Marinobacterium aestuarii: one gene and its partner. The main gene of each other region encodes a partner of the protein of the gene in region 2 in a complex. Links are inferred from orthologs where the notes say so. Each region holds a gene or a part of one and is shown on either strand. Other genes may lie near its edges. The genes, in order: A8C75_RS17390 and sdhA.

Region 1 (15,375 bases), 2.3 Mb from region 2 along the record:
ACCGGCGCGCCGTGGATGTCCTTGATGCCGGCGATGATATAACCCACTTCACCCGCCTTGAGCGCATCTGTCGGTGTCTGCTTGGGGGTAAAAATACCCACCTGATCAACCGGGTAGGACACCCCGGTGGATTTGACCAGTACCTTTTCCTTGCGCCTCAGCACACCGTGCTTGACCCGCACGAGGGAGACCACGCCCTGATACTTGTCGAACCAGGAGTCAATAATCAGCGCCTGCAACGGTGCGTCCAGGTCACCAACCGGCGGCGGAATATGTGTGATCAGGGCTTCCAGCACATCACCAACGCCCATGCCACTCTTGGCCGAGCAGGCAACAGCATTACTGGCATCAATACCGATGACTTCTTCGATCTCTTCGCGCACACGCTCAGGCTCGGCCTGGGGCAGGTCCATCTTGTTCAGGATGGGCAGCACTTCCAGACCCTGCTCCAGCGCGGTGTAACAGTTGGCCACAGACTGCGCTTCCACACCCTGAGCTGCGTCTACTACCAACAGTGCACCTTCACAGGCAGCAAGGGAACGGGACACTTCGTACGAGAAGTCAACGTGTCCGGGGGTGTCGATAAAGTTCAGCTGATAGGTCTCGCCGTTCAGGGCATTGTACTTGAGCGTAACGCTCTGGGCCTTGATCGTAATGCCTCGCTCACGTTCCAGGTCCATTGAGTCCAGAACCTGCGCGGCCATTTCACGCTCAGCCAGGCCACCACAGGTCTGAATGAAGCGGTCAGCCAGGGTCGATTTACCATGGTCGATATGGGCGATGATGGAGAAGTTGCGAATATGATCGAGATTGCTCACGTGTAGGATACTCGGGATCAGCTGACCCTGGATGTTAGGGCGATAATTCAAAGCGACGAAGTTTACCGTATTTACCGCAGCGCGGCTATCGAATGCACGCGCCAGGGAAGTGCCCTGCACAGGCACAGTGCTCTGTGCTCAGAGCTCTAATCGACAGCCAGAACGAAACAGGGGGCCGGATGGCCCCCTGTCTTTATTTACTCGAGTTTGAGCGGAATAAACATCGGGCTTCCCCGACGCACGATGCGCAGAGGCACCGGCCGGTCAACTGGAAGCTTTTCCAGCGCCTGTTCAAACTGAGTCACACTCTCGATCACCTCTCCGTTTACCATGGTAATGACGTCCTCAACCACGAGCCCCGCATCCGCGCCGGCGCCAGGGTTAACCGCGCGTATTACCACGCCTGAACGCAGATTCCACTTTTCCTTGCGCTCGGTATCCAGCTCGCCGACAACCAGCTCAAGGCGATTGCTCACCAGCTCATCGGCACGGCCGGATGCGGCAAGCTGATCGCTGTTTTCAGGCAGTGCCTCTATAGTGACATCCAGCCGCTCATGCTTGCCGTTGCGCACTATATCAATAGGTACGGACTCCCCGGGCTTGATGCGACCAACCTGCGGCGGAAGGTCCGACGACAAATCGATATCCCGACCATCAAAGCGGTAAATCACATCGCCTTCCATGAAGCCTGACTTTTCGGCGGGGCTACCCGGCAATACTTTTGCAATCAGGGCACCGGCAGGCTTGTCGAGACCGAAGGACTCAGCGAGATCTCGGCTTACTTCCTGAATGATCACACCCAGCCAGCCACGAGTGACATGACCCTGGGTCTTGAGCTGTTCGGCAACATCCATGGCAACATCAATTGGAATAGCGAACGACAGCCCCATAAAACCGCCTGAGCGGGTGTAAATCTGTGAGTTTATGCCGACAACCTCGCCATTGAGGTTAAACAGCGGACCACCGGAGTTACCCGGATTGATCGCCACATCAGTCTGGATAAAAGGTACGTAGGACTCGTTGGCCAGTGCACGTTCGGTGGCACTGACGATCCCTGCGGTCACTGAATGGTCAAAGCCAAAGGGCGAGCCAATGGCAAGAACCCACTCACCCGCTTCCAGCGCCTCCGACGAACCAATACGCACAAAGGGCAACCCGGTCGCATCAATTTTCAGCACCGCCACATCCGCTCGCTCGTCCGAGCCAATCACCTGGGCTTCAAGCTCGCGCCGGTCACTGAGGCGTACCAGCACCTTGCCAGCTCCCTTGACCACATGATGATTGGTAAGAATGTAACCGTCTTTACTGATGACAAAACCGGAACCCAGCGAGCGCGGCGCGGGACGCGGCTGCTCGCCCAGCTCCGGCAACTGCTTGAAGAAATGCTTGAACATCTCAGGAATCTGCTCCGCATCAGGCCCCTCGAACGGATTGAGCGCAGACGCCTGGCCGGTCTTCTCTTTGGGTACCGTACTGATATTGACCACTGCAGGCGCCGCCTCCTTCACCAGACTTTTGAAGTCAGGCAATTCGGCATGCGCAGGCAACCATACCAGACACAACAGAATGCTGAGTACTACTTTCATTGACTGCATGGATTCAGACCTTTTGAGGGCACACTAGATAATATTCATCAGTACAGGCTGGTAACGACAGGAGCGCGCCAGACGTTGCCCGGCGCCCCTGACCAGCAACAAACCCGCTGCCAGACCAAAGAAGCTGCCAATAACCGAGGGCAACTCGGACACACCGTAAAAGGATCCCAGGTATCCACCCAGAAAGAGCAGGACAAGAGGCAGGGTATAGAGCAGCACCGAGGCTTGCAGAAAACTGCCTTCCTCGATGCCGACACTGACCCTGTCACCTACGCGCGCCACAAGGCCATGCGGGTTATCAATCAGCAGACGTTCGCTGCGCTTGCTGGCATATTCTGCCAGTACACGCTGGCCGCATCCCTTGCTGGCGCTGCAGCTCTGGCAGGTGCCTGTGCGATCGGACTCAACCCAGATACCTTCGCCATCCACAGCCACCACAACAGCATCTTCCTGCAGCATTTACTGGCTGACCTGAACTGAAGCGGCAATACGATCCGCAATCATCAGCGGCACATCACCCACAACCGTCACGAAGTCATCACCGCGACGTTTTCCGACCGCGATCATGTCCTTGGACTGCGCAGCGCCGGCGGCAACCGTCTGACGCCCGAACGGTTCGATGCAAACGGATACCGAATGACGCCCATCGGAAAACAGCATCACTTCAGCATCGGGCATCACTTCATGACGCACCTTGGTAAAGCCATCCGGCAACCACTGAGCTCGCCAGCCTGGTTCTTTGACGCCAAGCATATGCTGATGCTGATCGATGTAGCGCTCAAGCCCGCGTGACAGTCGAATCACATCCGCCTGCGGAGCTCCCTGGGCGGCATAACCACTCTCGTGCCCATAGCGGGCCCGCACGAAATCGGCGGAACTGCTCACCGACGGCAACAGGTATTGCGGCTGGCTGCTGGCAACCGTGTTTATCGGCTCAGCATTGAAGCCCTGCACACCCAAAATGACCACTGCCGTCACGGAGGCGGCCGTGGCCATGCTGATCAGCGGCTTCCAGTAACGCCCGGCTTCGATCTTGCGGGGAGCCGTTTCCTGCTCGGCATCGAATTCTCCTGTATCCAGCAGCGGCCCCACATCAGCACTGGCTATCTGCGCCATCACACCGGCACTGATATCAGTAATCACCGTATCGCGCTCGCCCTTGAGGGCTGAGCGTGTCAGGTGGTAACGGCGCCACTTTTCACCCATCGCCGGCTTCTCATCCAGCGTAGACAGCAGCCGACGCGTTTCAAAGTCATTGGCTTCACCGTCCACAAGCGCCGACAGGGTATCGTTGAACTCATCACTCATGGTTTTCCCTCAAACACATTCTCGTCATGTTCCCGGCAGCTCTCCGTCACTCCGCCAGAAAAGGCACTATCTCTTTATCGATCGCCTCTCGCGCCCTGAAAATACGGGAACGAACCGTTCCCACCGGGCAATCCATGACATTGGCGATATCTTCATAACTTAAACCATCGAACTCGCGTAACGTCAGCGCAACCCGAAGGTCTTCGGGCAATTTATCCAACACACGTTTAACGATGGCTTCAAGCTCATCCCGATAAAGGTTGTTCTCGGGCGTTTCGATATCCTTGAGCTGACTGTCTCCACCAAAATAATGTGCATCCTCCACCGCCACATCAACATCCGGTGGACGGCGCCCTTTGGCAACCAGGTGATTTTTGGCCGTATTAATGGCAATTCTGTACAACCATGTATAAAAGGCACTATCACCACGGAATTTCGGCAAGGCACGGTAAGCCTTGATGAAAGCTTCCTGGGATACATCCAGCGCTTCGTGGTGGTCATACACATAACGCCCAATCAGGCCAATGATCTTGTGCTGGTACTTTTTTACCAGCAGATCATAAGCTCGACTGTCACCCGCCTGCACACGCTTCACCAGCTGCCCGTCAATCGCGCTCTGACTCTCGTTTGACACTCCAGATCCTTATGTTCCAAGGTACTACTTCCCCTACTGCAGGGGATTTAATGACGTGAGTATGGCTGTGCCGACTACGTCATTGCAACCTCTCAAGAGCCGGGTATCGCAAGCTAAACAATATGAACCTGGGGTGAATGGTTAGTTCCGACCGAATCGGAAAAATTTCCCGTCAAACGACACAAAAGGTTCACGCAGGCAGCCCCTGCATTGCATAATTGCTGTTTGGCATCCCGCACTACGGCTCTCAGGGTTAAGCATGACCAGCGAACATATCCATGACGTTTTGATCATTGGCAGCGGAGCGGCTGGCCTGACACTGGCTTTACAGCTTCCCACGCACCTGAGCGTCGCTGTATTGAGCAAGGGACAGCTGACCTCCGGCTCTACCTGGCTGGCCCAGGGCGGCATTGCTGCCGTGCTCGATGCAGGCGATACGACCCAGGCCCACTACGCTGATACCATGATCGCCGGCGCCGACCTGAGTCGCCAGCAGGCGGTCGAATATACGGTGACCCAGGGCACTCGCAGCATCCAGTGGCTGATTGAGCAGGGCGTCCCCTTTACCCGCGAAGACAGCCAATTGCACCTGACCCAGGAGGGCGGCCACTCCCACAGACGCATTATCCATGCCGCCGATGCAACCGGCAGAGCAGTACAGGAAACCCTGATTCAGCAGGCCCAGTCTGCCAGCAATATAACGCTGTTTGAAAACTGCATCGCGGTTGACCTTATTACCCGTGAAAAGCTCCGCCTGGCAAACAATCGCTGTGTTGGCGCTTATGTCCTGGACAGCGGGTCCGGCGAGGTACAGCTGTTCCGGGCCGGTCAGGTCGTACTCGCCACCGGTGGCGCATCCAAGGCCTATCTCTACACCAGCAACTCGGACGGAGCCTCCGGAGATGGTATCGCCATGGCCTGGCGCTCAGGCGCCCGGGTTGCCAATATGGAGTTCAATCAGTTTCATCCCACCTGCCTGTACCACCCGCAGGCCAAGTCATTTCTGATTTCCGAAGCTGTGCGCGGAGAAGGCGGTCACCTGCTGCTGCCGGATGGCGAACGCTTTATGCTGCGCTTTGATGAGCGCGGCGAACTGGCACCGCGCGATATCGTCGCCAGAGCCATTGACCACGAAATGAAGCGCCTGGGCTGTGACTGCCTTTACCTCGACATTTCCCACAAGCCGTCCGACTTCATCAAGGGTCACTTTCCGACCATTTACACCAAGTGTCTGGAGCTGGGTATCGACATCACACGCCAGCCCATTCCCATAGTGCCCGCCGCCCACTACACCTGTGGCGGCATCGTGACCGATATCCGCGGGCGCAGCGATATCCCCGGGCTCTATGCGATCGGCGAAACGGCCTTCACCGGCCTGCATGGCGCCAACCGGCTTGCCTCCAACTCCCTGCTTGAATGCCTGGTGTTCGCCAGCGCGGTTGCGACCGACATCGCCGCCAGCCAGACGATATCGCCGGACAGCAGCATTAGCGTACCGGCCTGGGACTCATCCCAGGTCACCGACTCCGACGAAGACGTTATCATCTCCCATAACTGGGAAGAGCTCCGTCGCTTCATGTGGGACTATGTGGGTATTGTTAGAACCAACAAGCGACTGCAGCGGGCAAAGCACCGCGTCGATCTGCTGCAGCAGGAAATCACCGAGTATTACAGCAACTACCGCGTCACCCGGGATCTGCTGGAATTGCGCAATCTCGCGCTGGTATCAGACCTGATTATTCGTTCAGCCATGCAGCGCACCGAAAGCCGGGGCCTGCATTACACCCTCGATTATCCGGATCTTGCCCCCGAGGCACGCGACACCATTCTGACGCCGGTTAACTACGAGTGGCCTGATCAGGTGCACTGAGCTGCAAAGGCGCAAGCCTGGCGATCACACTCAGGCGCCTGAAGGCATCGGCAGTTACACTGTCAGGCAAGAGTACCAGCCGCCGCCGTCGGCCACCGGCATGAACTCTCAATATCAGTAGCCAGCGCCAGGCCAGCACCGACTCCAGCGTATCGACCGTCACCCAGCCCTGCTCCGCCTCATAGAGCGCAACAGTATGCAGGTCCGCATCCCAGCGCAGTGCCTGTACAGCATCCCTGCGCTGACGGTAACTCAGCCAGAGGTTCAGCCCTGCAACAACAGCCAGGCACAGAATCAGAGAGGACGGGAGTACCGAAAGTGCAAGCAGCACGACAAGTGTGAGGTGGCTTGATAGCTGCAGCCACCAGAGCATGCGCGACGGCTTGAGCGTAACTTCAAGCGGGCTGAACACGGTCCAGAATCATCTTCACCATCCGGGCAATCTCAGGGTCGGCCGCAACCTCACGCTGCATAAACCAGACAAACAAATCCTGGTCTTCACAGGCGAGCAGCTTTTCAAACCTTAGCTGATCCTCCAGCGGCAACTGACTAAAGGCCTCGTCAACAAAAGGCACCAGCAGAACGTCCAGTTCAAGCATGCCGCGCCGACTCTGCCATCTCAGACGTCGAATATCCTCGTCACTGTACATAGGGCTCTAAATACTCTTAGTGTGAATGATGCAGGCGTTTTATCACTTAAGTCACAAGGCAGCAACCCATGCCTTTAAATGTCCTGTGCGAAAATCACGGATTTTCAAATTCCACATACAAAAAAGCCCCGACCGAAGGTCGAGGCGTTTTCGTTGAATAAATACTTGGCGCCTCGCTGGCGAGCCGTCCCGCAGACAAGTATGCTGCGGTCGTCAAACCGGGTCAAAGCTGCGCTTCGACAAGTCCCGTTTTGACCCTACTATCACATGGCAGGACGGCCGCGAGCGGCGCTGTCTACCGTCCCCATGTGAGGGTCATCGCCAGTCATTATCCCATACGGAAAAACCCCGGCCTCATCGAGACCGGGGTTTCCGTTATTAAATGCTTGGCGATGACCTACTCTCACATGGGGAAACCCCACACTACCATCGGCGATACCGCGTTTCACTACTGAGTTCGGGATGGGATCAGGTGGTTCCACAGCTCTATTGTCGCCAAGCAAAACTTGTACACTATGGATTCTGGCCTCGACAGATTGTGGCCTGTCGCGACGTGTCTTAATTCGATTATGTCTTGTCTGCAGCACAAGCTCGTGCCAATGCGTCAATCTCGTCTCTCTCGTGCTTTTCGCCTGCTCGTTCTTTTCAGTCGGAGCAGGCAACCAAACGCCTTGGGCGTTATATGGTCAAGCCTCACGGGCAATTAGTACGGGTTAGCTCAACGCCTCGCAGCGCTTACACACCCCGCCTATCAACGTCTTAGTCTTAAACGGCCCTTTAGGGGGCTCAAGGCCCCAGTGAGATCTCATCTTGAAGGGGGCTTCCCGCTTAGATGCTTTCAGCGGTTATCCCGTCCGAACGTAGCTACCCGGCAATGCCACTGGCGTGACAACCGGAACACCAGAGGTTCGTTCACTCCGGTCCTCTCGTACTAGGAGCAACTCTTCTCAAATCTCAAACGCCCACGGCAGATAGGGACCGAACTGTCTCACGACGTTCTAAACCCAGCTCGCGTACCACTTTAAATGGCGAACAGCCATACCCTTGGGACCGGCTTCAGCCCCAGGATGTGATGAGCCGACATCGAGGTGCCAAACACCGCCGTCGATGTGAACTCTTGGGCGGTATCAGCCTGTTATCCCCGGAGTACCTTTTATCCGTTGAGCGATGGCCCTTCCATGCAGAACCACCGGATCACTAGAACCTACTTTCGTACCTGCTCCACGTGTCAGTGTCGCAGTCAAGCACCCTTCTACTCTTGCGCTCAATGCATGATTTCCGACCATGCTGAGGGTACCTTCGTGCTCCTCCGTTACTCTTTGGGAGGAGACCGCCCCAGTCAAACTACCCACCACACAATGTCCTCGAACCGGATTACGGTCCAGAGTTAGAACCTCAACAGTACCAGGCTGGTATTTCAAGATTGGCTCCACGCAGACTGGCGTCCACGCTTCAAAGCCTCCCAGCTATCCTACACAAGTAATGTCAAAGTCCACTGTGAAGCTATAGTAAAGGTTCACGGGGTCTTTCCGTCTAGCCGCGGGTAAACTGCATCTTAACAGCTATTTCAATTTCACTGAGTCTCGGGTGGAGACAGTGTGGCCATCGTTACGCCATTCGTGCAGGTCGGAACTTACCCGACAAGGAATTTCGCTACCTTAGGACCGTTATAGTTACGGCCGCCGTTTACCGGGGCTTCGATCAAGAGCTTCGCTTGCGCTAACCCCATCAATTAACCTTCCGGCACCGGGCAGGCGTCACACCCTATACGTCCACTTTCGTGTTTGCAGAGTGCTGTGTTTTTAATAAACAGTCGCAGCCACCTGGTATCTTCGACTCCCAACAGCTCACCCCGCGAGGGGGTCACCATCAGGAGCGTGCCTTCTCCCGAAGTTACGGCACCATTTTGCCTAGTTCCTTCACCCGAGTTCTCTCAAGCGCCTTGGTATTCTCTACCTGACCACCTGTGTCGGTTTTGGGTACGGTCAGCGGTAACCTGAAGCTTAGAGGCTTTTCCTGGAAGCGTGGCATCAACGACTTCAGTTCCTAAGAACCTCGTCATCAGATCTCAGTCTTAAGGGGGACCGGATTTGCCTAATCCCCCAACCTACATCCTTAAACGCAGACAACCAACGCTGCGCTCGCCTAGCCTTCTCCGTCCCCTCATCGCAGTTACCGCCGGTGCAGGAATATTAACCTGCTTCCCATCGACTACGCATTTCTGCCTCGCCTTAGGGGCCGACTCACCCTACCTCGAATAGCGTTGGATAGGAAACCTTGGTCTTCCGGCGTGGAGGTTTTTCACCCCCATTATCGTTACTCATGTCAGCATTCGCACTTCTGATACCTCCAGGATGCCTCACAGCTTTCCCTTCAACGGCTTACAGAACGCTCCTCTACCATGCCATAAATGGCATCCACAGCTTCGGTGTATCACTTAGCCCCGTTATATCTTCCGCGCAGGCCGACTCGACTAGTGAGCTATTACGCTTTCTTTAAAGGGTGGCTGCTTCTAAGCCAACCTCCTAGCTGTCTGAGCCTTCCCACATCGTTTCCCACTTAGTGATAACTTTGGGACCTTAGCTGGTGGTCTGGGTTGTTGCCCTTTTCACGACGGACGTTAGCACCCGCCGTGTGTCTCCCATGATTGCACTCACCGGTATTCGGAGTTTGCATCGGGTTGGTAAGTCGGGATGACCCCCTAGCCGAAACAGTGCTCTACCCCCGGTGGTGAGACATGAGGCGCTACCTAAATAGCTTTCGAGGAGAACCAGCTATCTCCGGGCTTGATTAGCCTTTCACTCCGATCCACAGGTCATCCGCTAACTTTTCAACGGTAGTCGGTTCGGTCCTCCAGTTGATGTTACTCAACCTTCAACCTGCCCATGGATAGATCGCCCGGTTTCGGGTCTAATCCCAGCAACTAAACGCCCTATTAAGACTCGGTTTCCCTACGGCTCCCCTAGACGGTTAACCTTGCTACTGAAATTAAGTCGCTGACCCATTATACAAAAGGTACGCAGTCACGGTCTCAAGAACCGCTCCCACTGCTTGTACGTACACGGTTTCAGGGTCTATTTCACTCCCCTCACAGGGGTTCTTTTCGCCTTTCCCTCACGGTACTGGTTCACTATCGGTCAGTCAGGAGTATTTAGCCTTGGAGGATGGTCCCCCCATGTTCAGACAGGATAACACGTGTCCCGTCCTACTCGTTTTCATTGATAAGGCGTTTTCGCATACGGGGCTATCACCCACTACGGCGGCACTTTCCAGCGCCTTCTGCTAACACCAAACCAACTTAAGGGCTAATCCCCGTTCGCTCGCCGCTACTAAGGGAATCTCAATTGATTTCTTTTCCTTCGGGTACTTAGATGTTTCAGTTCCCCGAGTTCGCCTCTTAAAGCCTATGTATTCAGCTAAAAGATACCCAGTAAACTGGGTGGGTTTCCCCATTCAGACATCTCCGGATCAAAGGTTGTTTGCCACCTCCCCGAAGCTTTTCGCAGGCTACCACGTCTTTCGTCGCCTCTGACTGCCAAGGCATCCACCGTGCACGCTTCGTCACTTGACCATATAACCCGAAGGCGTCTGGTAAGGACGAGAGTTCGATAAGATTTTTCGCCATTGGCGCTTGTACTACAGTACAAGACATATCTCGAATTAATTCGAATCCATATTGTTAAAGAGCGATAAAGCAAGCTTGAAGCGATAAGCTTCGAGCTGACAGCTTTAAGCGATAAGCTTCAAACCGTGATCGGTGTGCAACTTATGACTTACAGCTTTCTTTTAAATGGTGGAGCTATGCGGGATCGAACCGCAGACCTCCTGCGTGCAAAGCAGGCGCTCTCCCAGCTGAGCTATAGCCCCGGAACCGGGTATACACCAGAAGACTAGGCCACTGGCTTTTGGCGGACTTGACCACCGTACAGATCACCAAGTTTTCGCAATATTGCGGAAAACTGGTAGGCCTGAGTGAACTTGAACCACCGACCTCACCCATTCTCTATCATGGGGAGTGGGGTGCGCTCTAACCAGCTGAGCTACTACAACTTTCCTGCCGGAAATTTGGTAGGCCTGAGTGGATTTGAAGTACCGACATCACCCATTCTTTATCATAAAGAGTGGGGTGCGCTCTAATCCATCGATCTACATCAATTTTCAAACCTGTAAAATTGGTAGGCCTGAGTGGACTTGAACCACCGACCTCACCCTTATCAGGGGTGCGCTCTAACCAGCTGAGCTACAAGCCTACATCGTCAAGCTCTTAGCCTTGCGGCTACAAGCTCTTTTATCCACAGGTTATCCCCGCGAATATTTCGCTCTCTTTAACGTTTGATCAGATAATTCGTGTGGACGCTATGCCAGAACAAGCCATGTCGTTTAAGGAGGTGATCCAGCCGCAGGTTCCCCTACGGCTACCTTGTTACGACTTCACCCCAGTCATGGACCACACCGTGGTAACCGTCCTCCCGAAGGTTAGACTAGCTACTTCTGGTGCAACCCACTCCCATGGTGTGACGGGCGGTGTGTACAAGGCCCGGGAACGTATTCACCGTGGCATTCTGATCCACGATTACTAGCGATTCCGACTTCACGCAGTCGAGTTGCAGACTGCGATCCGGACTACGACCGGTTTTGTGAGATTGGCTCCCCCTCGCGGGTTTGCAGCCCTCTGTACCGGCCATTGTAGCACGTGTGTAGCCCTACTCGTAAGGGCCATGATGACTTGACGTCGTCCCCACCTTCCTCCGGTTTGTCACCGGCAGTCTCCTTAGAGTTCCCACCATTACGTGCTGGCAAATAAGGACAAGGGTTGCGCTCGTTACGGGACTTAACCCAACATTTCACAACACGAGCTGACGACAGCCATGCAGCACCTGTCTCAGAGCTCCCGAAGGCACCAAGCTATCTCTAGCGAGTTCTCTGGATGTCAAGAGTAGGTAAGGTTCTTCGCGTTGCGTCGAATTAAACCACATGCTCCACCGCTTGTGCGGGCCCCCGTCAATTCATTTGAGTTTTAACCTTGCGGCCGTACTCCCCAGGCGGTCGACTTATTGCGTTAGCTGCGCCACTAAGAGAGCAAGTCTCCCAACGGCTAGTCGACATCGTTTACGGCGTGGACTACCAGGGTATCTAATCCTGTTTGCTACCCACGCTTTCGCACCTCAGTGTCAGTATCAATCCAGGCAGTCGCCTTCGCCACTGGTGTTCCTTCCTATATCTACGCATTTCACCGCTACACAGGAAATTCCACTGCCCTCTACCGTACTCTAGTTAAGCAGTATCAGGTGCAGTTCCCAGGTTAAGCCCGGGGCTTTCACATCTGACTGACTCAACCACCTACGCGCGCTTTACGCCCAGTTATTCCGATTAACGCTCGCACCTTCCGTATTACCGCGGCTGCTGGCACGGAATTAGCCGGTGCTTCTTCTGTGGCTAACGTCACAGGTAACGGTTATTAGCCGCTACCCTTTCCTCACCACTGAAAGTGCTTTACAACCCGAAGGCCTTCTTCACACACGCGGCATGGCTGGATCAGGGTTGCCCCCATTGTCCAATATTCCCCACTGCTGCCTCCCGTAGGAGTCTGGGCCGTGTCTCAGTCCCAGTGTGGCTGGTCATCCTCTCAGACCAGCTAAGGATCGTCGCCTTGGTAGGCCTTTACCCTACCAACTAGCTAATCCTACGCAGGCTCATCTGATAGCGAAAGGTCTATAAATAGATCCCCTCCTTTCCCCCTTAGGGCGTATGCGGTATTAGCATCCGTTTCCGAATGTTGTCCCCCACTACCAGGTAGATTCCTACGCGTTACTCACCCGTCCGCCGCTCTCAAGAGAAGCAAGCTTCTCTCTACCGCTCGACTTGCATGTGTTAGGCCTGCCGCCAGCGTTCAATCTGAGCCATGATCAAACTCTTCAGTTTTAAATCAAGATACCGAAGTATCGATAATTCTGACTCAAGCTATAACAACTTAAATGAATTCACATTAGGGTTGCTTACCTTGATAAAGCTATTTATCAGCCTTATCCTGACAAGCGCCCACACGAATTATCTGATCAATCTGTTAAAGAGCGTTTGGACTCAAGGATCGTTGCCGCTGATCCCGTGTCTCAAGTGAGGCGCATATTCTAGCGTCTCGGTGTTTTAAGTCAACTCTTTTTTTTCAACATTTCCGACCGAAGCCGAGGAGAAAAACGAGTGACTCACAAGCCGATACTGCCGGCCGATTCATCAAGCTAAACACTTGAAAATCAACCACTTACTTCCGACTTGCTCGCTCTGTTCGGTGGCTGTTAAAGCCGCTTTCCCTAAGCGAGGTGCGCATTCTACATTGCCCCCGATCAGAGTCAACAGCCCCTTTGAAATTAATAACGAATAAGTGCAAAAAGGGGCTTATTAAAGCTTAAACCGGCTTATCGACGGTGATATAGATTACTCAATAACCAGCTGTGTACATTTAAATCATTACGCGCTGATTGATAAACAGACAATCAGAGCCCAAGACTCATGGCTATTATTAATCCGGCAGCCCAAGAGCAGGAAAAGTGCATATTTCGAAGACCAGAAACATTGCATTCACAGAACCGCCCTCAGGCGACAACATAATGCTGCAGATCAACCAGCTCAACCTGCGCCGCGTTCACGGGCCCTTCAAAGAAGTAGGACGCTACGCGCACAAAGCGCTCAGGCCCATCGGTGACCAGAAAGGACACATGCCCAGGCGTATCACCCTCTCGCATCAGGTTAGCTTCCAGTAACTGTTGCTTGACCACACGCGTGGTCGTCACCGCCGAGTCCACCAGACTGACATCCGGCCCCACCACTTTGGCAATTGCACCCTTAAGTGCCGGGAAGTGCGTACACCCCAACACCAGAGTATCGATGCCCGAATCCCCTTGCGCCTCATCCAGCAGTGGCGCCAGGCAGCGTGCGACTATCTGCTCGACCAACCCCCCCTCATGCCAGCCCTCTTCGGCCAGAGACACGAAGAGTGAACAGCCCTGGGCCCGGATTCTGATATCCGGGCGCAACGACATGATCGCCTTCTGATAGGCCTGGTTGTTTACGGTACTCTCGGTGGCGATGACCCCCACCTGACCGTTACGGGTTTGCGCACAGCAGGCTTCAGCCCCCGGCTCAACCACGCCGATGACCGGAACACCGGGAAAGCGCAGACGCAGCGGCTCCACTGCCACCGCTGATACGGTGTTGCAGGCGATCACCAGCAGTTTGACCTTGCGCTCGATCAGCAACCGCGCCGCCTGTTCCGCATAGCGCGTAACCGAAAGCGAACTTTTGGTGCCATAGGGCACCCGCGCGGTATCCCCGAGATAGATCAGATTTTCACAGGGCAGCTGGCGGCGCAACTCATTCAGCACCGTCAGACCGCCGACACCCGAATCAAACACACCTATAGGCAGACGCCGACGCTCTTCCTGTTCGCTCATTTTTTCTTGCGCGATTTGCGCTTGCTCTCTTTCTTCAAGTCCTGCACATGCAACTTGAAGCGCTGTTTTTTGGCGAGCTGACGAGGAGTCAGCTGATTCGGGCGACCCTCAAACGGGTTGTCACCGACGCGGAACTCAAATCGCACCGGCGTGCCCTTGATGCCAAGTACCTGACGGAACTTGTTCTGCAGGTAACGCTTATAGGACGCCGGCAGGTTATCCAGCTGATTACCGTGGACCACAATAATGGGCGGGTTCGAGCCCCCCTGGTGGGCATAACGCATCTTGATACGACGACCATTCACCATGGGCGGCTGATGCTCCGCCACCACATCTTCAAGCAGGCGGGTCAGGCGGTTCGTCGGCCACTTGGCCATGGCACTGACATAGGCTTCATCAACCGAACGATACATCTCACCCACACCACTGCCGTGCAACGCCGAGATGAAGTGAAAACGGGCAAAGTCGACGAACTCAAGCCGACGCTGAATCTGCTCCTTGACCTTGAGCTTCTGCTCTTCGAGCATGCCATCCCACTTGTTCAGTGCAATCACCAGCGAGCGGCCGGCATCGAGCACGAAACCCAGCATGTGCAGATCCTGATCAGTCACGCCCTGACGGGCATCGATCACGCAGACCACCACATTGGCATCTTCGATTGCCTGCAGCGTCTTGATGATCGAGAATTTCTCTACCGCCTCGGTGATATTCTTGCGCCGACGCACACCGGCGGTATCGATCAGGATGTAAGGCTCACCATCACGCTCGTAGGGAATATAAATACTGTCGCGGGTGGTACCAGCCTGATCGAAGACCACCACACGGTCTTCACCCAGCATGCGGTTCACCAGTGTTGACTTGCCCACATTGGGCCGTCCGACCACCGCGATCCGGGTACTGAACTTGAATTCTTCCGGCAGTACGTCGGCTTCCTGCTCAGGCAACTCGCTGAGCACTTCCTCGATCAGCAGCGTCACGCTGCGGTTCTGCGACGCCGCGATCGGCAACGGCTGCCCCAGACCCAGACCAAAGAAGTCAGAAATAGCGACATC
Region 2 (15,519 bases):
AGTTCGAATTCACCGCCACGGGCGAGAACCGCTACCGCGGCCGCGTGGTCACCCTGGGACAGCAGATAGAGTCCATCGAGCTGGACGCACACCGGTTTTGATTCGCTGCTGCCCGCCGCCGTACAATACGACAAGCCGCAGGCACGGCCTGTGTCACACGACGCTTTCACTACCCCTGTCAGACGGGCAACCACAGCATGCAGATTTCCGAACCCGGCCGACCACAATACGGTGACGGCGACACCTCCTACCAGGCCGCCGGCGGCATTGACGGCATTCGCCGCCTGGTTGATGCCTTTTACGACCAGATGGATAGCCTGGCAGACGCCGCCGACATCCGCGCCATGCACCGCCAGGACCTGAGCGAATCACGAGACAAGCTGAGCTGCTTTCTCAGCGGCTGGCTCGGCGGCCCCAAGCTCTACCGCGAAAAATACGGGCCTATCAGCATTCCCGCCGCCCATGCCCAGCTGCGCATCGGCAGCCTGAGGCGCGATGCCTGGTTGCTGTGCATGCAAAAAGCGCTGCAACAGCAACCCTGGCCCGAGGGCTTCAAGCAGTACCTGCTGCAGGCGCTGAGCGTACCGGCCGAACGCTGCCGCACCCGTGACTGAACCTGCCACACAGGCCAGCTCCCGGAGCGCGACTGAACCCCATGCCCGCCAACCCAAAACCGGTATTCAGCGCGGTGCATTAACAGGCTGGCTACTGTTCGCCGCCGCACTGAGCTCTATTGCAGGCGCTCTCAGCGGACTTGTACCGCCCCAGGTTCCGGGCGCTCTGGCCTGGGCCGCCGGCCTGTTGCTGTTCCGCCGCCTCGGCGGGCTGCAGCGAATCCAGGTGCTGCTGATGTTAAGCGTCGGCGCTGCCGGTTTGCTGCAGGCGGCCTATCAGGGCGAACTGCTTATCTACGGCGCCCAGGCGCTGGCCAACAGCCAGGTACTGATCGCCATGCTGGTTGCGGTAGGCTTTTTGCGTCTGGTTGCCGTTCCTGCTGCCGCAGGCAATTCAACAGGCAACACCGGTCATACCGACTCAACAAACCCTGTCAGCCTGCCCCGTGGCCGGGCGGCGCTGTGGAAGACGCTACTGGGGACGCACCTGTTCGGTGCAGCGATCAATTTTTCCGCCCTCACCATCATCGGCGACCGGCTACACAGCGCACACCCGCTGCAACCCCTCCAGGCGATAGCACTGTCCCGCGGCTTTAGCCTCGCCGCCCTCTGGTCACCCTTTTTTGTCGCCATGGGCATAGCCCTCACCCTGGCACCGGGGTCCAGCCTGCTGCCCATGAGCCTTGGCGGCCTGAGCGTTGCCCTGCCCGCCCTGCTGCTGGCCGGTTACTGCCTGGCAAGACGCAAGGAGAGCCCCGACTTTGCCGGTTATCCCATTCAGCCCGAGGCGCTGCGCATCCCGCTGGTACTGGTATTGCTGGTGATGGCCGGGCACCAGTTGCTGCCCTGGCTGGGCATTTTAAGCCTGATTACGATCTGCGGCCTGTCCCTGCCGCTGCTGCTCTTGCTGTACCAGAGCCGCCACCAAGGTGCCCGGCGCTATCGCCAGCATATCGAACAGGCAGTGCCCGGCATGCATGGCGAGTTGCTGCTGTTCCTGGCAGCGGGTGTACTCATGGCCGGCATCTCGGCGCTGGTGCATTACAGCGGCATAGAGCTGTCGCTGCAGCACTTCGGGGCGGCAGAGGCCGCAGGCCTGGTCGGCCTCAGCGCGCTGGCAGCCATTTTCGGCATACATCCGGTGATTACCGTCAGCAGTCTCGCGGGCATGCTGATGCCCGTTGTAACAGACCCCAACCTGCTGGGCCTCAGTATCCTGATGAGCTGGTCCCTGGGCGTCGTCGTATCACCCTGCTCCGGTACTCACCTGGCCATGCAGGGTCGCTTTGGCATCAACGCCTTTCGGTTTTTTGGCTGGAACTGGCGCTTTGGGCTGGGGCTTTACGGCCTCTGCTGCCTGGTGCTCTTTGGCTACGAAGCCCTGTTCAGCTAGAGCATTTTCATGAAACACTTAGCTGTCGATCGAGGTTGTTTTGTTTGAGTGCCTCCTTACTTCGAGGCGGCCGGATAAGGTCGAGGTAAGATGAAAGTGCTCTAGATCGCGCTTGCAGGCGGAAGCTCCGCTGATTTTTTCGAGCCCGTATTTCGCCTGTCGGCGACATACTTTCTTTGTTCGTGCAAAGAAAGTAACACGACCAGGAGGTCGTAACAGGGATTATCAAAAAGCTACCGTTGTTGGCTGTATTGCGGATCCCTGCGAAAGACCCCCTTTTATTGTTAACGAGCCAGGTGGTTAGAGCATTTTCACGAAACACTTATCTGTCGATCAAGGTTGTTTTGAGTGTTTCCTTACTTAGAGGCAGCCGGATATGGATCGGGGTAAGATGAAAATGCTCTAACGATCCCAATCGATGGCGTCATGAATCAGCTTAAGCCTGGCCGCCGGGCCATCGCAGGCCAGCAGCTCCTGCTTGTCCTCGGCCGAAAACGGCAGCCAGTCGGCCAGACGATAGCCCAGTGTCACCGCATCCCCGGTGTCGGTGTCCGCGGCCTGGGGTGCAAAGGTCGGATGCTTCAGCATCTGACACAATAACTGCTGCAGGCCTGCATACTCCGGCGGCACCGGCGCGGCGGGCTCAACCGCCAGCCGGTCACATTCTCCCAGCAACAGGTTGTCCGGTTGCGCCTGCACAGGCCCGATGCGCACCCGCCGCAAGCCCTGCACCAGGATACCCAGACGCTCATTGGGCAACTGATCCCAGTCGATGATCTCGCCATAGACCCCCACAGCATGGAATGGCGCCTGGCCCCGTGCGACCGCCTGATCGCTGCGGGTCTGGACAATGACAAACCCGCTCTGACGGCGAAAGGATTCGGAGACCATCGTTAAATAGCGCGGCTCAAAGATCTGCAACGGCAGGCGTGAGCCGGGGTACAACACGACCGGCAGCGGAAACAGCGGCAATATATCCATCAGTCCTCCAGGCACTTTGGTCTGAGTATACGAACTCTGGACCCCAGCCGTTCAATCTTGTTCAGCTGAAGCAACCGAGGCCCGCCTGCCTGGCTCAGTTTTCTTGCCGTCAATTACTCCGTCTTCAGCAAGCAGGCACAAAAAAAGGCAGCCGAAGCTGCCTTTTTTAATCGTCTGAAATCAGGCGATTTTTACTTCATTTCCCAGCCAGTCAGTTCGGCAAGCGCCTTGCCGATATCGGCCAGGGAGCGAACAGTCTTGACGCCAGCGTCTTCCAGGGCGGCGAATTTCTCATCCGCAGTACCCTTGCCACCGGAGATGATCGCACCGGCGTGACCCATGCGCTTGCCAGCCGGAGCTGTAACACCTGCGATGTAGGACACAACCGGCTTGGTCACGTTGGCCTTGATGTAGGCTGCGGCTTCTTCTTCAGCGGAACCGCCGATTTCACCGATCATGACGATGGCTTCAGTCTGCGGATCCTTCTCGAACATCTCCAGGATGTCGATGAAGTTGGAACCCGGGATCGGGTCGCCACCAATGCCGACACAGGTAGACTGGCCAAAGCCCGCATCTGTGGTCTGCTTGACCGCTTCGTAGGTCAGGGTGCCTGAACGCGACACTATACCGACCTTGCCCGGCAGGTGAATGTGACCGGGCATGATGCCGATCTTGCATTCGCCCGGGGTAATAACGCCCGGGCAGTTAGGGCCCACCAGGCGTACGCCCAGCTCGTCACACTTGGCCTTGCACTGCAGCATGTCGATCACCGGGATGTGCTCGGTGATGCAGACGATCAGCTTGATGCCTGAATTGGCGGCTTCAAGGATGGAATCCTTGCAGAATGCAGCCGGCACGTAGATCACGGAGGCATCAGCGCCAGTCGCGTCAACGGCTTCCTGTACGGTGTTGAACACCGGCAGGCCCAGGTGCTCGGTACCGCCCTTGCCCGGTGTAACACCACCGACCATTTGGGTGCCGTATGCAATCGCCTGTTCGGAGTGGAAGGTACCCTGGCCACCGGTGAAACCCTGGCAGATGACCTTGGTGTCCTTGTTGATCAAAATCGACATTATTTACCCTCCGCTGCTTTAACCGCCTGCTGAGCACCGTCGGTCAGGCTGGTTGCTGCAATGATATCCAGTCCGGATTCAGCCAGACGCTGTGCACCGAGTTCCGCATTGTTGCCTTCAAGACGAACAACGACGGGCACGTTCACGCCCACTTCCTTAACCGCACCGATGATACCGTCGGCAATCAGGTCACAACGCACGATGCCGCCAAAGATGTTGACGAATACCGCTTTAACATTGTCGTCGGACAGGATGATCTTGAACGCTTCGGTAACACGTTCCTTGGTGGCACCGCCGCCAACGTCAAGGAAGTTGGCCGGCTTGCCGCCATGCAGCTTGACGATGTCCATGGTGCCCATGGCCAGGCCTGCGCCGTTAACCATGCAGCCGATGTTGCCATCCAGTGCCACGTAGTTCAGGTCCCACTCGGCCGCACGGGCTTCACGGGCATCATCCTGGGACGGATCGTGCATTTCCTGCAGATCCTTGTGACGGTAGAGTGCATTGCCGTCCAGAACGATTTTGGCGTCCAGGCAGTGCAGGTTACCGGCATCGGTGATGACCAGCGGGTTGATTTCCAGCAGCGCCAGGTCCTTTTCTTCAAACATTTTCGCAAGACCCATAAAGATGCTTACGAACTGCTTGATCTGGTCGCCCTTGAGGCCCAGTTTGAATGCCAGGTCGCGGCCCTGGTAGGGCTGCGCACCGGTCATTGGGTCGATGGTTGCCTTGAGAATCTTTTCCGGAGTCTCTTCTGCAACTTTCTCGATCTCGACACCACCTTCGGTGGAGGCCATGAACACGATACGACGTGAAGAACGGTCTACCACCGCACCCAGGTACAGTTCCTGAGCGATATCGGTGCAGGTTTCAACCAGAATCTTGGAAACCGGCTGACCGTTGGCATCTGTCTGGTAGGTCACCAGGTTTTTGCCCAGCCATTTTTCAGCGAATGCGCTAGCTTCTTCCGGAGAAGTGATCAGCTTGACGCCACCGGCCTTGCCTCGGCCACCGGCATGTACCTGCGCCTTGACAACCCACTGGCTGCCGCCAATTTTCTTCGCCGCAGCCGCTGCGTCTTCCGGAGTATCTACCGCGTATCCCTTGGAAACCGGCAGACCATAGGTGGCAAACAGCTGTTTACCTTGGTACTCGTGAAGGTTCATGCTCTTGTCCGTTGTCTGGTCAATTATGAATACTAAGCCCGCCAGGCGAGCATACAGTATTCGTGCTCACTCGTTTATACGACAAGCGTCTAATAGGAATGGCCGGATTTGTATCCGGCCATTCATAAGCCCGTTTTACCGGCTTATCTCTTTTTGCGGTTGGCGATATGGATCGCGTGGTTATCCACCGCCAGCGCTGCTTCATGTACCGCTTCGCTGACAGTCGGATGCGCGAACATGGTCAACTGCAGGTCTTCGGTAGTGGAGCAGAACTCCATCGCGATGACGCCCTGCGCGATCAGCTCGGACGCGATACCGCCGACCATGTGCACACCCAGCACGCGATCGGTGACTTCGTCAGAGATGATCTTGACGAAACCGTCGGTGTCGTTGGATGCCATGGCACGGCCGGACGCCGCGAACGGGAACTTGCCGGTTTTGTATTTCACGCCGGCCGCTTTCAGTTCCTGCTCGGTCTTGCCAACCCAGGCCAGTTCCGGGTGGGTGTAAATGATGTTGGGAACCACATCGTAGTTCACCTGCGCCTTGTGGCCCGCCACGATGTCGGCAACCATGATGCCTTCTTCAGACGCCTTGTGCGCCAGCATCGGGCCGCGTACCGAGTCACCAATGGCGAATACGCCCGGCATCTCGGTACGGCACTGCTCGTCAACCTTGATGAAGCCGCGTTCATCCAGCTCAACGCCGCTGTCACCTGCCAGCAGGTTCTGCGTCAGCGGGCGACGGCCAACCGCCACGATCAGCTTGTCGACGATCATTTCCTTGTCGCCTTCAGCGTCGGTGAATTTCACCTTCACTTCCTTGCCATCCAGAATCTCGGTGCCGGTTACGCGGGCGCCCAGACGGATATCCAGCTTCTGCTTCTTGAGCAGCTTGGCGGCTTCCTTGGCAACGTCCTGATCGGCCAGCGCCAGGAAGCTGTCCATGGCTTCCAGCACTGTGACTTCCGAACCCAGGCGAGCCCATACAGACCCCATTTCCAGACCGATAACACCGGCACCGATAACGCCCAGGCGTTTCGGCGTTTCATCGATGTTAAGCGCGCCTTCGTTGTCCAGGATCAGACCGTCGGTCAGAGGCGCCGGCGGAATGTTCACCGGCACGGAACCGGACGCCAGGATCACGTTTTCAGCTGCATGAACGCTGACAGTACCATCCTTTGCAGTGACTTCAACCTGCTTGCCCGCCAGCAGCTTGCCAGCACCTGCCAGCAGGGTTACGCCGTTGGCCTTGAACAGGCCGGCGATGCCACCGGTGAGGTTTTTAACGATGGTGTCCTTGCGGGCGACCATCTGTTTAACGTCCATCTGCACGTCGCTGACGTTGATACCGTGAACAGCTGCGTTGTCCTTCACTTCGTGGTACTTGTGCGTCGATTCCAGCAGCGCCTTGGACGGGATGCAACCCACGTTCAGGCAGGTGCCGCCAAGAACCGGAGCGCCCTTGCCATCAATCCACTTCTCGACACAAGCTGTTTTCAGACCCAGCTGAGCCGCACGAATCGCCGCCACATAGCCGCCAGGACCCGCACCAATAACAATTACGTCAAATTTATCAGACATTTCTTCCTATCCTTAAATGCTCTAGAAGTACGGTAGGCTGCTTAAACGTCCAGCAGCATGCGGGCCGGGTCTTCCAGCAGATCCTTGAGAGTGACCAGGAACTGGACAGCCTCTTTGCCATCGATCATACGGTGATCATATGACAGCGCCAGATACATCATCGGCAGGATAACAACCTGACCGTTGACCGCCATCGGGCGTTCCTGGATCTTGTGCATGCCGAGGATCGCAGTCTGCGGCGGGTTCAGGATCGGGGTGGACATAAGGGATCCGAAGACACCACCGTTGGTGATGGTGAAGGTGCCGCCCTGCATGTCGTTCAGACCCAGTTTGCCGTCACGGCCGCGCTTGCCGAAATCAGCAATGGTGGACTCGACGTCGGCCAGGCTCATGCTGTCGGTATCACGCAATACAGGCACCATCAGACCACGCTCGGTGGACACGGCGACGCCGATATCCTGGTAACCGTGGTAGACCATGTCATTGCCGTCGATGGAGGCATTGACCGCCGGGAAGCGTTTCAGCGCTTCGGTAGCCGCCTTGACGAAGAAGGACATGAAGCCCAGGCGCGTGCCGCCGTGTACTTTTTCGAACAGATCCTTGTACTGCTTGCGCAGCTCCATCACCGGCTTCATGTTGACTTCGTTGTAGGTCGTCAGCATGGCCGCGCTCTGCTGTGCTTCCACCAGGCGCTTGGCGATGGTGGCACGCAGACGCGTCATGGGTACGCGCTTCTCAACCCGCTCACCGGCAGCAACGCTGACGGCGACAGGTGCAGGTGCAGCCTTGGCCGCCTGAGGCGCTGCAGGAGCCGCCGCCGCGGGCGCCTTGGCACCGGACTTGATGAAGTTCTGTACATCTTCCTTGGTGATGCCGCCGCCTTTGCCCGTTCCGGCAATCTGGCTGGCATTCAGGTTGTTTTCGTCGATCAGCTTGCGTGCAGCCGGGCCAACCTTGTCGGCGTCGCCTGCGGCGGCGTCAGCAGCAGGTGCTGCATCAGCGCTGGTACCGGCAGCGCCGGCTTCAAACTGAGCAATCACTTCATCGCTGAGGACGGTTTCGCCTTCACCCTTGAGGATTGCCTTGATGACACCGTCAGCCGGTGCAACCACTTCCAGTACAACCTTGTCGGTTTCGATATCGACAATCAGCTCATCGGCCGCACAGGCTTCGCCAGGCTGCTTGTGCCAGGTCGTTACTGTGCCGTCTGCGACGGATTCCGGAAAAGTCGGGGCTTTGATTTCGATGGACATGTTGTTTCCTTGTGTGCTCCGCAAGGTCGTATCCCGCGATACGACCTGTCATTAACCGTTGAGTGCTTCGTTGACCAGCGCGTCTTGCTGCTCGATATGCACCGATATATGGCCCACCGCAGGCGCTGCCGCATGCGGACGTCCGACACCACCCAGGTGCAGTGCCGGATTGTGACGCTGCAACACATTGCGCATGTGGTGCTGACTGCAATACCAGGCGCCCTGGTTCATCGGCTCTTCCTGACACCAGACGACAGATTCCAGGTTGGTGTAACCGGCAATTGCCTCGGCCAGCGCAGCCTCCGGGAACGGGTACAGCTGCTCAATGCGCACGATGGCCACATCGGTCAGACCCTGTTCAGCGCGGCGGTTGTACAGGTCGTAGTAGACCTTGCCACCGCAGAGCACCAGGCGCTTCACCTTGGCGGCATCCTGCTGATCCACTTCGCCGATCACCGGCAGGAAGGTGCCTTCGGCCAGATCTTCCAGCGTCGATGTCGCCTGTTTGTGACGCAACAGGCTCTTGGGCGACATGACAATCAGCGGCTTGCGCAGCGGACGTGCCACCTGGCGACGCAGCAGATGGAAAATCTGTGCCGGCGTCGTCGGGGTGCAGACCTGAATGTTGTGCTCGGCACACATTTGCAGGAAGCGCTCCAGACGGGCAGAGGAATGCTCCGGACCCTGGCCTTCGAAGCCGTGGGGCAGCAGCATGGTCAGACCGCAGAGACGGCCCCACTTCTGCTCGCCACTGGTGATGAACTGGTCGATCACCACCTGGGCACCGTTGGCGAAGTCACCAAACTGAGCTTCCCAGATCACCAGCGCGTTGGGGATAGTCGTGGCATAACCATACTCGAACGCCAGCACCGCCTCTTCCGACAGGTAGGAATCCAGAATGGTCATGTTCGGCTGATCTTCCGCCAGATTTTTCAGCGGCACGTAGCAACTGGCATCTTTCTGGTTATGCAGCACGGCATGGCGATGGGAGAAGGTGCCTCGACCCACGTCCTGACCGGTCAGGCGGATCGGGTAGCCTTCCGCCAGCAGCGTGGCATAGGCCATGGTCTCGGCGAAGCCCCAGTTGAGAGCCATTGCGCCCGCCGCCATGCGCTTGCGATCTTCATAGATCTTCTGCACCTGACGCTGTACCACAAAGCCTTCCGGCGTTTCGCAGACCTTGTTGGCCAGCTCCTGCAGCAGCTTCATGTTAACGCTGGTGTCGCACTCGAAGGACCACTCATGGCCCAGGTACGGACGCCAGTCGACAAACAGCTCGGTATTGGGCTCAAGCACCAGCGCCTTGGCAACATGATCACCATTTTCCAGCGCGCGACGGTATTCCTGCTCCATCGCCTTGCTTTCGTCGGCGTCGATGACACCGGCTTCCAGCAGGCGCTGGGCATAGAGTTCGCGGGTGGTTTTCTGGGCCTTGATCTTGGCGTACATCAGCGGCTGGGTGCCAGACGGCTCATCCGCTTCGTTGTGACCGCGGCGGCGGTAGCACACCAGGTCAATAACGACGTCCTTTTTGAACTCGTTGCGGTAGTCCAGGGCAACCTGGGTTACAAAGCTGACGGCTTCGGGATCATCGCCGTTGACGTGGAAAATCGGCGCCTGGACCATTTTCGCCACATCGGTGCAGTACTCGCTCGAACGCGCGTCTTCCTTGCGCGATGTGGTAAAACCGACCTGGTTGTTGATCACGATGTGAATGGTGCCGCCGGTCTTGTAGGCGCGGGTCTGGGACATCTGGAATGTCTCCATGACCACCCCCTGACCGGCAAACGCCGCATCACCGTGGATCGACACCGGCACAACAGTGCTACCGATAGAGTCTTGACGACGATCCTGACGTGCACGCACCGACCCTTCGACCACCGGAGACACGATCTCCAGATGCGACGGGTTGAATGCCATGGCCAGGTGGACTTCGCCGCCCGGGGTCATGACGTTGGAGGAGAAGCCCTGGTGGTATTTGACGTCACCTGAGGTGGTGATCACTTTCTTGCCTTCGAACTCGCCGAACAGTTCGGCGGGGTTCTTGCCAAAAATGTTCACCAGCACGTTCAAACGACCGCGGTGCGCCATTCCGATAATGACTTCCTTGGCGCCTGCACGACCTGCGCGCTGCACCAGCTGGTCCATCAGTGGAATCAGCGCTTCGCCGCCTTCCACGCCAAAGCGCTTGGCGCCGGCGTAGCGGGCACCGAGGTACTTTTCCAGACCCTCGGCCGCCGTCAGGCGCTCAAGAATATGCTTGCGCTCCGGCACTTCCAGCGCCGGATGGCTGCGCACAGGCTCAATGCGCTGCTGCAGCCAGCGTTTTTCCTGGGTATCAACAATGTGCATGTACTCGGCACCAACAGTGGTGCAGTACGTGCGTTTCAGATCCTCGACAATCTGTTTCAGCGGTGCTTCTTCGGTGCCGAAGAAGAGTGAACCCAGCTGAAACACAGTGTCATAGTCCGCTTCGCTCAGCTCGTGGAAACGCAGGTCCAAATCCGGCACCGGCTCACGCTTGTGCAGATCAAGCGGATCTATGTCCGCAGCCTGATGTCCACGCACGCGATAAGCATTGATCATCCGCAGGACACGCACCTGCTTCTTTTCATGCTCGGACGAGACGCTGCTGACTTCAACCGGACGGGACTGACCCTGGTTTTTGGAGAGGTAGAGGAAGTGTTCACGGATCGGTGAGTGAGGCACATCCTGAGAGATGTGCTCGCCGACCTTGGGTAGTCGGTCAAACTCTTCGCGCCATTCCTGGGGAACGGCGTTTGGATCCATAAGGTAGGTTTCGTAAAGTTGTTCGACGTATGAAAGGTTGCCACCATATAGGTGGGCATTCTTCCATAACAGCTCCATTACGCCATCTTGCATTCTTTGATCACCCTGGCTCAAGGAGTACACCAGCACGAAAGGTTGCACCATTTCCTTCCGTAACATCCGCTGGATGCCACCTTTTTGTTACCGTTTTGTGTCGCCTCACGCCTATCAAAAAAGCGCATAAACGCGGGGCAGTATTGTACGCCTTTTGTAACAGGCTTTACACATCAAAGCCGCGTGGCATTCGACAAAAAAACTTAATCAACCGATGCATATTTCTATGCTGTAGCCGACCGACCTTTTTCCGACTGCTCGAACTCACCGCCAGCGACCATTTTTATACACACAAAAAAAAGCGGCACCACCGGTGCCGCTTTCTTTCATCGGATCAGGTCGCCTGTTGTAGCAACATATTCCGGATCTTGCCGATTGCCTTGGTGGGGTTGAGCCCCTTGGGACAAACGCTGACACAGTTCATGATGCCATGGCAGCGGAAGACGCTGAACGGATCATCAAGCTCCGCCAGACGCTCCCGGGTTGCCGTATCACGGCTGTCCGCCAGGAAGCGGTAAGCCTGCAACAGACCGGAAGGTCCGACAAACTTGTCCGGATTCCACCAGAAGGACGGACAGGCAGTGGAGCAGCATGCACAGAGAATACACTCGTACAAACCGTCCAGCTCAGCGCGCTCTTCCGGCGACTGCAGACGTTCGATCGCCGGTGCCGGCGTATCATTGATCAGGAACGGCTTGATCTTCTCGTACTGCTTGTAGAACTGACCCATGTCGACCACCAGGTCACGCACAACCGGCAGACCCGGCAGCGGGCGCAGAACCAGTTTGTCCTTTTCCACCACCGCAGACAGCGGCGTGATGCAGGCCAGACCATTCTTGCCGTTCATGTTCATGCCATCTGAGCCGCACACGCCTTCACGGCAGGAGCGACGGTAGGCCATGGACGGGTCCTTGTCCTTCAGAAGCTGAAGCAGATCCAGCACCATGATGTCCTTGCCACCGGGGATATCGATATGGATATCCTGCATGTAAGGCGCATCGTCAGTCTCAGGATTGTAGCGATATACACTTACCAGCATCGTAACAGCCCCTTAGTACGTTCTGATTTTCGGCGGAAAAGCTTCCATGGTCTTGGGCGCAAAGTTCACCGCACGTTTGGTGATGCGCTTGTCGACCGGATGGAACAGGGAGTGACACAGCCAGTTCTCGTCATCACGCTCAGTGAAGTCGTTACGCGCATGCGCACCGCGGGATTCCTTGCGGACCTCGGCAGCAATGGCAGTCGCTTCAGCCACTTCCATCAGGTTTTCAAGCTCCAGAGCTTCGATACGCGCGGTATTGAAGGCGCCGGACTTGTCTTCCAGATTGAGATTGCCAACGCGTTCGCGCAGACCCTTGAGCAACTCCAGACCTTTCTGCATGCTGCCGCCATCGCGGAACACGCCGAAGTACAGCTGCATGGTGCTCTGCAGGTCCTTGCGAACCTCAGCCACGCTTTCGCCGCCGGTGCTGTTATTGAGGCGATTCAGACGCGACATGGCCGCTTCTATATCAGCATCAGTCGCATCCAGGCATTCATAGCCTTCCTGCAGCTGCTTCTCGATTTGAATACCGGCTGCACGACCGAATACCACCAGATCCAGCAGCGAGTTGCCGCCCAGACGGTTAGCACCGTGTACCGATACGCAGGCCACTTCGCCACAGGCAAAGAGTCCGTCGATGATGCAGTCATTGCCCTCAGCATCCATACCGATCGCCTGACCGCCGATGTTGGTGGGAACGCCACCCATCATGTAATGGCAGGTCGGAACAACCGGGATTGGCTCTTTCACCGGATCCACGGCCGCAAAGGTCTTGGCCAGCTCACAGATACCGGGCAGACGGGAGTGCAGCACTTCCTCACCCAGGTGATCCAGTTTCAGGAAGACGTGATCGCCGTCCGGGCCACAGCCACGACCGTCGAGCAGCTCCAGAATCATGGAACGGGCAACAACATCACGGCCTGCAAGGTCCTTGGCATTGGGCGCATAACGCTCCATGAAGCGCTCGCCGTCCTTGTTGACCAGGTAGCCACCTTCACCGCGGCAACCTTCTGTCACAAGCACACCGGCACCGGCGATGCCGGTTGGATGGAACTGCCACATTTCCATATCCTGGGCCGGCACGCCTGCGCGCAGCGCCATGCCCATACCGTCACCGGTATTGATCAGGGCATTGGTGGTGGACGCATAGATGCGACCCGCACCGCCGGTAGCCAGAACAGTGGCCTTGGCCTTGATGTAAACGGTTTCGCCGGTTTCGATGCAGATGGCGATACAGCCGACTACAGCGCCTTCGGCATTTTTCACCAGATCAACGGCGTACCATTCATTCAGGAACACGGTGCCCGCTTTCAGGTTGCCCTGATACAGCGTGTGCAGCAGCGCGTGACCGGTACGGTCAGCCGCGGCACAGGTACGTGCAGCCTGACCACCTTCACCGAAGTTCTTCGACTGACCGCCGAAAGGACGCTGATAGATACGGCCGATTTCCGTACGGGAGAACGGCAGCCCCATGTGGTCCAGCTCAAACACCGCCTGGGGACCGACAGAACACATGTACTCGATCGCATCCTGGTCACCGATGTAATCGGAGCCCTTGACGGTATCGTACATGTGCCAGCGCCAGTCGTCGTTCGGATCGGCACTGGCGATTGCACAGGTAATGCCGCCCTGGGCGGATACCGTGTGCGAGCGGGTCGGGAACACCTTGGTGACACAGGCCGTATTCAAACCGGACTGGGCCAGCTGCAGTGCTGCACGCATACCCGCACCACCGCCACCGACTACAATTGCGTCGAAAGTTAGCGTACGCAGCTTAGTCATCGCTTAGATACCCCACAGAATCTGAATGCCCCACACGACATATATGAAGGTCAGCAGACCACAGACGGACTGGAACAGAAAACGCGCGCCAGTCGGCTTGATGTAGTCGGTCGACACTGACCAGAGCCCGATCCAGGCATGGGCTGCCATGGAAAACAGAGCCAGCAGGGTAAAAATGCGCATTGCAGTACCGTCGAACAATCCTTTCCACTGCTCAAACGTCAGCTCATCACCAAACGCGAGATAGAAAATCATGAACACGGCATAGGCAACCAGAACGACGGCGGTTACCCGCTGCACCATCCAGTCATACAGGCCGCTGCGGCCAAAACTCGTGATACTGGTTACCATACCCACACCCCCACCAAAAGGATCGACACAGCACCGGCAATCAGAGTTGCCTTCGCTGCCAGCTGACCGCTTTCCAGTTCTTCAAAATAGCCAGCGTCCATCACCAGATGCTTAACGCCCGCCAGGCAGTGGTATACCAGTGCTGACAGCAATCCCCACGCTATCAGTTTTGCAAAGAAGCTGTCTTCAAACATGACAACTGCTTCGTTGAATCCAGCCTCGGATTCCAGTGACAATCCCAATGCATACAACATAAAGATGGCGCCAAAGAACAACGCGACACCCGTAATGCGATGCAAAATTGAAGAGATCGCCGGAAGGGGCTGTTTAATAGTTCGCAGATCTAGGTTTACAGGTCTTTTTTTGGTCACGGCTCTAGTTCACACTTGGCTGTTCTATTGCAGAACAGGGTTGCTAGGAAGTGCTCAGAGAGTAAATACCCCTGTCGTCGAAGCCGCGAAAACCACCGTTGGCGCCGCAACTTCGGTGCGAGAGTATAAGCATTCCCCCCACAGATTACAATGAAACAGCGACCCGCCTAAGCGCGCCAAATGCCCGCCAACACCCATACTGCCTGCATCTACAACTAATGGCCTATAGGCGCAAGCTCTCTCGCTACCGCTTTATCCGATTTTTGCTGCACTGCGAAGATAAGACCCCTTCAGCCAATTGACAATCCTGATTCAATCTCTATATTGGGTGGGTCCAAATCGGGCCTAGACATTGAGATGTGGCATGCCATGAGCGTGCCACGGTAATACTTACGACAAGATAGGAGCCGCAAATGGCTGACAAGAAAGCACGGTTGACAGTCGACGGCCTTGATGAAGCTATCGAATTGCCCGTTTACTCCGGCACAGAAGGCCCAGACGTAATAGACGTCCGCCCGCTCACCGGCAAAGGTCTGTTCACCTACGACCCCGGCTTCGTCTCCACAGCTGCCTGCGAATCCAAAATCACCTATATCGACGGCGACCAGGGCATACTGCTGCACGGCGGCTACCCCATCGAACAGCTGGCAGACAAATCCGACTACCTGGAAGTGTGCTACCTGCTGCTCAATGGCGAGCTGCCCACCGAAGAGCAGAAAAAAGAATTCATCCACATCATCAAGAACCACACCATGGTTCACGAGCAGATGAGCCACTTCTTTAACGGCTTCCGTCGTGATGCCCACCCGATGGCCATCATGGTTGCCTGCGTTGGCGCCCTGTCCGCGTTCTACCACGACTCCCTGGACATCAACGACGCGCACCACCGCGAAGTCTGCGCCTTCCGCCTGATCGCGAAGATGCCGACCCTGGCCGCCATGTCGTACAAATACTCCATCGGCCAGCCGTTCATGTACCCGCGCAACGACCTGGGTTACGCCGAAAATTTCCTGCACATGATGTTCGG

What was found.
Region 1: the proteins of sdhA (region 2) and A8C75_RS17390 are in contact, whole or in part, in a crystal structure (PDB 6C12), measured with the Escherichia coli proteins. The link is inferred for Marinobacterium aestuarii from one-to-one orthologs.

The regions. Positions count from the first base shown.
Region 1 is NZ_CP015839.1:3,988,825-4,004,199, forward strand. Bases 5,249-7,964 are described here. They hold A8C75_RS17390 (FAD assembly factor SdhE), read right to left. Parts: upstream 6,876-7,964; coding sequence 6,621-6,875; downstream 5,249-6,620. Other genes in these bases: nadB (L-aspartate oxidase), read left to right, coding at 5,249-6,225; A8C75_RS17385 (protein YgfX), read right to left, coding at 6,194-6,637. Outside these bases: lepA (translation elongation factor 4), read right to left, coding at 1-818; A8C75_RS17360 (DegQ family serine endoprotease), read right to left, coding at 1,016-2,413; A8C75_RS17365 (SoxR reducing system RseC family protein), read right to left, coding at 2,438-2,872; A8C75_RS17370 (MucB/RseB C-terminal domain-containing protein), read right to left, coding at 2,873-3,721; RNA polymerase sigma factor RpoE, read right to left, coding at 3,768-4,355; more of nadB, read left to right, coding at 4,615-5,248; murI (glutamate racemase), read right to left, coding at 13,466-14,323; ribosome biogenesis GTPase Der, read right to left, coding at 14,320-15,375. UniProt on the Escherichia coli protein: An FAD assembly protein, which accelerates covalent attachment of the cofactor into other proteins.
Region 2 is NZ_CP015839.1:1,676,774-1,692,292, reverse strand. What follows is about bases 11,385-14,244. They hold sdhA (succinate dehydrogenase flavoprotein subunit), read right to left. Parts: upstream 13,771-14,244; coding sequence 11,998-13,770; downstream 11,385-11,997. Other genes in these bases: sdhC (succinate dehydrogenase, cytochrome b556 subunit), read right to left, coding at 14,115-14,244; sdhD (succinate dehydrogenase, hydrophobic membrane anchor protein), read right to left, coding at 13,774-14,121; A8C75_RS07505 (succinate dehydrogenase iron-sulfur subunit), read right to left, coding at 11,385-11,985. Also shown: A8C75_RS07550 (DUF3301 domain-containing protein), read left to right, coding at 1-101; A8C75_RS07545 (group II truncated hemoglobin), read left to right, coding at 198-614; A8C75_RS07540 (hypothetical protein), read left to right, coding at 607-2,007; A8C75_RS07535 (LON peptidase substrate-binding domain-containing protein), read right to left, coding at 2,410-2,988; sucD (succinate--CoA ligase subunit alpha), read right to left, coding at 3,180-4,061; sucC (ADP-forming succinate--CoA ligase subunit beta), read right to left, coding at 4,061-5,227; lpdA (dihydrolipoyl dehydrogenase), read right to left, coding at 5,371-6,810; odhB (2-oxoglutarate dehydrogenase complex dihydrolipoyllysine-residue succinyltransferase), read right to left, coding at 6,852-8,063; A8C75_RS07510 (2-oxoglutarate dehydrogenase E1 component), read right to left, coding at 8,115-10,946; more of A8C75_RS07505, read right to left, coding at 11,281-11,384; more of sdhC, read right to left, coding at 14,245-14,492; gltA (citrate synthase), read left to right, coding at 14,906-15,519. UniProt on the Escherichia coli protein: Two distinct, membrane-bound, FAD-containing enzymes are responsible for the catalysis of fumarate and succinate interconversion; the fumarate reductase is used in anaerobic growth, and the succinate dehydrogenase is used in aerobic growth.